Regions from separate parts of the Myxococcus guangdongensis genome, predicted to be linked through region 1. Evidence: riboswitches for the same ligand, from Rfam matches in the RefSeq annotation. Region 1 holds a riboswitch; the other holds the start of a gene.
What was found. Region 1 has a riboswitch for cobalamin ahead of LXT21_RS31495 (aminotransferase family protein). Riboswitches for the same ligand answer to the same signal wherever they lie in the genome.

Region 1 (3,788 bases):
CGCCCAGCTCCAGGAGGCACGGCCGCACCCGGCCCGTGGACATCTGCCGGTGGAGCTCCATGCCCACCGCCTTGCTCCCGGTGAAGGACACCCCGTCGATGCCGGGGTGGCGCACCAGCGCCGCGCCCACCGTCTCGCCCTCGCCGTGCGCGACCTGGAAGACGCCGGGAGGCAGGCCCGCGTCGGCGAGCGCCTGGTACAGGCCCTCCGCGCACCAGGGCGTCTCCTCGCTGGGCTTGAGGATGACGCTGTTGCCGCCGAGCAGCGCGCCGCCGCTCATCCCCGCCGCGAGCGCGAGCGGGAAGTTGAACGGCGAGATGATGACGAAGACGCCGTAGGGCCGCAGCACGCTGCGCGTGTCCTCGTTGGGGGACAGCCGCGCCATGGGCCGCGAGTAGCCCTCCGCCTGCTCGAGCTGACCGGCGTAGTAGCGCAGCAGGTCCGCGGACTCCTCCACGTCACCGAGCGACTCGAGGCGGCTCTTGCCCACCTCCAGCGTCATGCGCGCGGACAGCGCCATGCGCCGCTCGGAGATGAGGTCCGCGGCGCGGCGGAGGATGCGCACGCGCTCCTGCCACGGCGTCGCGCCCCAGCCGCGCTGGGCCTCGCGCGCCACGCGCACCACCCGGTCCACCTCGGCCACGGGCGTGCGGTGCACGGACACGAGCACCTCGTCCGGCCGCGCCGGGTTGCGGCTCTGAAGCAGGTCTCCGCTCCGGAACGCCTCGCCCCCGAGCCACGACGGCAGCTCTCCGCCCAGCTTCGAGCGCACGGCGGTGAGCGCCTCGTCGAACTGCGCGTGCAGCGCGGACAGGTCCGCCTCCAGCACCGAGTAGGTGATGCGGAAACTCATGACGCCTCCTGGAAGAAGTGGTGGATGCCGCGGGCGAGCGTGTCGACCAGCTCGTCGACCTCCGCCTCGGTGATGACCAGCGGGGGGCCGACCATGAGCAGGTCCCCGTTCGTCCCGTCCGCGTGGCCCGTGTTGGACCAGAGGACGAGCCCTCGCTCGAACAGCGCCGCGAGCAGTCGCTCGATGACCTTGCGCGCGCGCGGGAAGGGGCGCTTGCTCGCGATGTCCTCGACCAGCTCGATGCCGGCCATCAGCCCCACGCCCTGCACGGAGCCGACGTGCGGCAGCGTGCCCAGCGCCTCGCGCAGCCGTCGCTGGAGGTGCGCGCCCACGCGCTCGGCGTGGGCCACCAGGTCGTGCCGCTCGTAGTAGTCGAGCACCGCCAGCCCCGCCGCCGTCATCGCGGGCGCCTGGAGGTACGTCTGCGCGTGCATGAAGCCGCCCGAGCCCCGGCGCAGCTCCTCCAGGTGCTCTTCGCGGATGAGCAGCGCGCTCAAGGGCGCGTAGCCCCCGCTGATGCCCTTGCCGAGCACCAGCACGTCCGGCGTGAAGCCGTAGAGGTCGCTGGCGAAGAAGCGGCCGGTGCGACCACAGCCGCACATCACCTCGTCGGCGATGGTGAGGATGCCGTACTCGCGACACACGGCGCTCACGCGCTCGAAGTAGCCGGGCGGCGGAGGCGACGCGCCCGCGGACGAGCCGATGACGGGCTCCGCGATGAAGGCGGCGATGGTGTCCGGGCCCTCGCGGCGAATCGTCTCCTCGAGCAGCCGCGCGTAGTGCTCGGCGCCGTCGCGCGCGTAGTCCTCCAGGCCGGAGCGGTACGGGTACGGCGCGGCCGTGGTGACGACCTCCGCCAGCATGGGGCCGAAGAAGGTCTTGTAGTGGGGCCGGCCCGACAGCGAGAGCGCGTACAGCGTGTTGCCGTGGTAGCCGGGCACGCGCGCGATGACCTTGCCGCGCTGGGGCTCGTCTCGCTCCACCCAGAGCTGGCGGACGAACTTCACCGCGGCCTCCACCGCCTCGGAGCCCGAGCCGAGGAACGCGGCGCGCGTGAGCCCCTGGGGCGCGTGGGCGCACAGGCGCGAGGCGAGCTCCTCGGTGACGTCGGTGGTGAAGTGGGTGCCGTTGACGTAGGCGACGCGCAGGAGCTGCTCGTGGATGCGGTCCGCCACCTCGCGGTTGCCGTGGCCCACGCTGGCCACGAGCGCGCCGGCGGAGGCGTCCAGGTAGCGCTTGCCGCTCGCGTCGAAGAGGTGGACGCCCTGACCGTGCGTCACCACGGGGAAGTCGCGCGCGAGATTGCGCAGCAGCACGTTCCCCTGGGGGTAGCGCACCGTGTGCCTGGCTTCTTCCCGCATCGTCCGTCCTCCACGCAGCGCGGACGACCGGAGGTCGCCCGACAGGGCTCCCGCGTGGAAGAAGGGCAGTCGCGATGCACGCGTGAGCGCACACCAGGCTCCGACTGGAGCCCACGGACCGACCTTCGCCCCCACGGGCGACTGGAGACACGGGGGATGGAGGTCGGAGAAGTCGAGCGTGCGTGAGGGCCCGTCGAGGCACGAGCGCCGCTCGAACCTTCCGGCCGTCCCACGCGGCTCCAGGTCGAAACCGTCCGTGGATTTCTCCCACGGCCGGATGCGGGCAGGTCTTCGGGCTCGTGAGCGCTTCGGCTTTTGAGGGCCGGCTTCCTACGACTCGTCGCTTCCCAGCTCCCCGAGGGAACCAGTGCGGATGACGAGGCTCGTTCTCACTTACCGCTGCGGGGCAGCCCCGGAATCGAACCGGGTTCCCTTTTAAGCTCGGACCGAGGTCCGGGCACCAACATGGGGCGGTATGTACTGTTCGCCTCTTCGGACTGTCAAGCGAAGCGCCGGTGCGCGCTCGACGCGCATGGACGCGACGTCCGCTGTGCGCTCACGGATGTTCGACGAGCAACCTGCCGTGCATGAGCGCTGGCGCATCCCGTGCGCAGGCGTCACCTTCATCGGTGGCCCTCCGCGTCGGAGGACGCCCCGAGACTATGGCTCCGTCCGCCGCGACCACCGCTGCCGCGCCCTTCACGTTCACCCGCGCACAGAAGGTGTTCACGATGTCGGGTGCGCTGCTCGGGCTGCTGCTCGCGGCGCTGGACCAGACGATTGTGGCCACGGCGGGCCCCTCCATCCAGGCGGACCTGGGCATCTCTCCGGCGCTCTATCCGTGGCTGACGACGTCGTACCTGGTCGCGTCGACGATGATGGTGCCCGTGTGGGGGAAGCTGTCGGACCTCTTGGGCCGGCGCGCGGTGCTGGCGGCGGGAATCATCGTGTTCCTGCTGGGCAGCTTCCTGTGCGGCGTGTCGCGCTCGACGCTGACGCTCATCCTGTATCGCGCGGTGCAGGGAGTGGGCAGCGCGGCGCTCTTCACCGCGTCGCTGTCGGTGGTGGCGGACCTCTATCCGCCGCGCGAGCGAGGCAAGTACCAGGGCCTGTTCGGCGCGATGTTCGGTCTGTCGAGCGTGGTGGGGCCGCTGGCCGGGGGCTTCATCACGGACCGGCTGGGATGGCACTGGGTGTTCTTCATCAACCTGCCGGTGGGCGCGGTGGCGCTCGCGCTCGTGCTCTTGCGCATGCCGGCGCTCAAGCCTCCGGGGGCCTCGCGCGGGAAGCTGGATGTGACGGGCGCGGTGCTGCTGGCGCTGGCGGTGGTGCCGCTGTTGCTCGCGCTCAGCCTGGGACGTGGCGCGGAGCAGGTGGCGCACGGTGGAGGATGGGCATGGGGTTCGTGGCAGGTGCTGGGGTTGTTCGCGCTCGCGGCGATGGGGACGGTGTTGTTCCTGCGCGAGGAGACGCGGGCGCAGGAGCCGCTGTTGGACTTGAAGCTGTTCCAGGACCGGACGTTCGCGTTGGGGAACGTGGCGGTGTTCATCATCGGCGCGGTGTTCCTGTCGGGC
Region 2 (3,788 bases), on a different contig from region 1:
CGGCCTGGGCCTGCGCACCGTGGGTCAGTTGAACCTGGGGCCGAACACCAGCCCCCAGGCACTCGCGCGCTTCGGCAACCTGCTCTACATCCCGCTCTTCGGCACCGGCAGCTCCAACTTCCAGCACGGCAACGCCGTGGCGCGCGTGGACATCTCCGACCCCACGCAGCCGCGCAAGGTGGACACCCTGTCGCTCACCGGCCTGGACCTGAAGCCCTTCGACAGCAGCGGCTCCATGCCCCTGCCGTTCTCGGTCGCGGCGACGCGCACCCACGTGTACGTGGCCCTCACCAACCTCAACCCCGCCAATGACTACCGCCCCAACGGGCCCGGCATGCTCGCGCGCATCGACCCCGCCACCGGCGCCGTGAGCGCCATCGACCTGGGCAAGGAGCGCTGCCTCAACGCGGGCTACGTGGAAGCCGTCGGTGACCAGCTCGTGGTTGCCTGCATCGGTGAGGCCATCTACGACACGGCCAATGGCTACATCGCCACGTCCGTGCGCTCCACGGGCCTGGTGCTGGTGAAGAACGACGTGCCCGTGGCGTCCTACGCGCTGAATCCTGGGTGTCAGCCCGGCGCACCGGGTTGCATGCTGTCCGTGGCCAGCCGCTTCGCCGTGTCCCGGGGCGCGGTGTACCTGGCGGACACCAACGCGGGGCGCGTCTTCGTCGTGGAAGTCGGCGATGGCACCCTCACCGAGCGCAGGGGTTACTCCACGCCCACCGCGAAGGGCCCCGCGCTCGAGGCGTGCCCGGTGGACCCCCGACGCCCCGTGTCCAACGCCATCGACGTCACCGCGCTCCATTGACAATGCCTGTCACCCGCCATATCCCGGCCGCGTCCTCGGTGCCGTCGTGAGAACCACGGCGGCTCTAGGGAACCCGGTGCGAATCCGGGACTGCCCCGCAGCGGTGTGCAGGAACGACCGCCGTCATGTGAAGCACTGGTCCCTCCCGGGACTGGGAAGCGACGGCCATTAGGTGGGCGCCCTCCGGGGCTCCCGCGCCTGCGAGTCCGAAAACCTGCCGTGGACCCGTGCCCCTTGGGCACGGACATCACCGAGGCCTCCGAGGGGAGGCGGCGGAGGCGTCAGCCTTTCCATCCGTGCACCCTGAGGTGCTTGGGTGACCGCCTTCGACCGCGTCCTCCTGGAAGCCCACCCGCCCGTGGGGGCGAGAGGGACGAGGACGCAGATGAAGACGGCTGAATCGAAGCGCGTGAAGCCCTGGATGAAGTCCGCATCACTGGCCGTGGCCTCCTTCGCCGTGGCCCTGCTCGGCACCGGTTGCAACCCGGAGTGTGTCGATCAGTTCGACTGCCGCGCCGACAACGGCGAGCCCCCCGCGGGACAGCAGTGGGTCTGCGTCGACGAGAAGTGCGAGACCGAGCCCATCCCCACCACCCCGACGCCCGACGCGGGCACGCCGGACTCGGGCACGCCCGACGCGGGACAGCCGGACTCGGGCACGCCCGACGCGGGTCAGCCGGACTCGGGGACGCCCGACGCGGGACAGCCGGACTCGGGTACGCCCGACGCGGGACAGCCGGACTCGGGTACGCCCGACGCGGGACAGCCGGATGCGGGTCCGGTGGTTGTCGACTGCGCGACGGTTCCGCTGGACCCGAAGCTGGGCACGCTCGTGCTCCAGCCCGGCTTCGTCGCCGCCGAGTCCGCGCCCCTGTCCGCGGACATCCTCGCGCTCGGCGCCTCTCCGGGCCCCACCTATGCCTTCTACGGCATCCAGGGTCGTGGCAAGGAGGCCGGGCTGTTCTCGCTGGGCACCTGGCCGAACCTCCAGCCCGGCACCACGAAGCTCTTCGACATCGTCACCCAGGCGGACCGGGACGGCTCCGCGGCCGTGTATCCGGGCGGCTACGTCATCAACGACGGCACGAGCGTCTTCACCGGCTACACGCTGGGCTCCACGGGCGCTCCGGGCAACGTCGCGGCGTATGACCTGGTGACGCCGGCCAACTCCAACTACGTCGTCGCGCCCAAGAACTACTCGGCCGCGGCCTTCTGGAGCGGAGCGCTGAGCGCGGTGCTCGTCAACGGTGGCGGCCTGGGCACGCTGCCCGGCACCGACCTGGCCGTCTACGGCCTGGTGACGTCCACGGACCCCACGAGCGCGGTGCGCGTGGCCAACTTCCCGCAGGGTGACGCGGTGGCCAGCGGCTTCACCGCCGTGACGTCCAACGGCATCGCCGCGCTGGGCTACTTCGACGGCAACTTCGTCAACGTCATCTACGGCGTGGCGCCCGCCACCGTCTCCGCGGCCATCACCAGCGGGACGCCGCTGGACCTGGGCGCCCAGGCGAAGATCGACGTGGGCAGCGACTTCAACGGCGCGGGTGCCTTCGGCTCGGGCGTCGCCATCAACCGTGGTGGCTACGACGCGGACTTCAACTTCGTGAGCACCGACGTGTCCCGCTACGCGCTGTCCGTCGGCACGGGCGACGCCGTGACGGTGGGCGCGCGCGTGCCCGTGCTCGGCTACGTCAACCAGTGCACCTCGGTGACGATGCTGGAGCCGCTCGGCTCCGACGTGCTCGTCGGCGTGTCCGACCGCAACGGCCGGCGCCTGGTGCGCCTCCAGGTGGCCCCGTGAACACGCGCGCCCTCCACGGGCTCGGCCGGGGCGCGCTGTTCGCCCTGGCGCTGAGCCTGTCCGCGTGCGGCGGGGACGAGGCTCCCCCCGCGCCCACGGACGAGGACGCGGGGCCCGGTGACTCGGGCACCGACGCGAGCCCCTCGCGGCCCGCGGACCCGTACGCGGACGAGGTGGTCGAGTACCTGCCCGGCCCCGGCGCGGGCTTCGGGCAGGACCGCTTCCCGTCCATCGTCCTGGGCGCCCCGGTGGGCGCGGGGCTGGACAGCGGGTCGCTGGATGTCCTCTCGCTGGGCAAGGGCGGCTCCATCACCTTGCGCTTCACGGACATCGCGGTGGTCGACGGCCCGGGCGTGGACCTGCTCGTCTTCGAGAACCCGTTCCTCATCGCGGGAGGCCCGCGCGCCTTCACCGAGCGGGGACGCGTCTCGGTGAGCGACGACGGCGTGCAGTGGCACGAGTTCCCCTGCGCCCCCTCGGACGCGACGAACAACTACCCGGGCTGCGCGGGCGTGCGTCCCGTCACGGCCAACCCCGCCGCCGGCATCAGCGCCACGGACCCCGCCGTGGCCGGGGGGGACGGGTTCGACCTGGCCACCGTGGGCCTCGCCCGGGCGCGTTACGTGCGCATCGTCGACGCGGGCACCAACGGCTCGGCGGGCACGTCCGCGGGCTTCGATCTGGACGGTGTCGCCGTGGTGAACGGCGTGTCGTTGCCCGCCGCGCCATGACCGACCTGGACCGCCGCGCCGCGCTCCTCACGCTGGCCCGGGGCGGCTGTGCCCTGGCCGCGCTGGGCGTGGGGTGCGGCGGCGAGTGGCGGGAGGCCGTCGTCCTGGACCTCCCGCCCGAGGGCGCCTCCTGCCCTGACCTCCCCCAGCCCGGCACCACCGCCGAGGGCTGGGTGGAGGTGCGGCTCCAGGACCATCCGGGCCTCGAGTCCCCTGGGGGCCACGCCCGGGTGCACGCGCCCGAGGCCCTGCTGGACGTGCTGCTGGTGCACACGAAGCCCGGGTGCTTCGTGGCGCTGTGGCGCATCTGCACGCACGGCGACTGCGGCGTGGACTGGCGGCCCGCCGACGGCGTGATGGAGTGCCCCTGCCACGGCTCGCGCTTCGCCCTGGACGGCGCCGTCCTCCAGGGCCCGGCGGAGCGTCCGCTGGCGGTGTTCACCGC

Region 2: another riboswitch for cobalamin. It lies ahead of LXT21_RS11865 (hypothetical protein); the one in region 1 lies ahead of LXT21_RS31495 (aminotransferase family protein).

What each region holds. Positions count from the first base shown of each region.
Region 1 is NZ_JAJVKW010000012.1:40,900-44,687, forward strand. It holds gene LXT21_RS31490 (aldehyde dehydrogenase family protein) at 1-853, opposite strand, end outside; gene LXT21_RS31495 (aminotransferase family protein) at 850-2,214, opposite strand; cobalamin riboswitch at 2,480-2,694, opposite strand; gene LXT21_RS31500 (MDR family MFS transporter) at 2,877-3,788, shown strand, end outside.
Region 2 is NZ_JAJVKW010000003.1:588,084-591,871, forward strand. It holds gene LXT21_RS11860 (MXAN_6577-like cysteine-rich protein) at 1-811, shown strand, start outside; cobalamin riboswitch at 831-1,047, shown strand; gene LXT21_RS11865 (hypothetical protein) at 1,197-2,612, shown strand; gene LXT21_RS11870 (cell surface protein) at 2,609-3,343, shown strand; gene LXT21_RS11875 (QcrA and Rieske domain-containing protein) at 3,340-3,788, shown strand, end outside.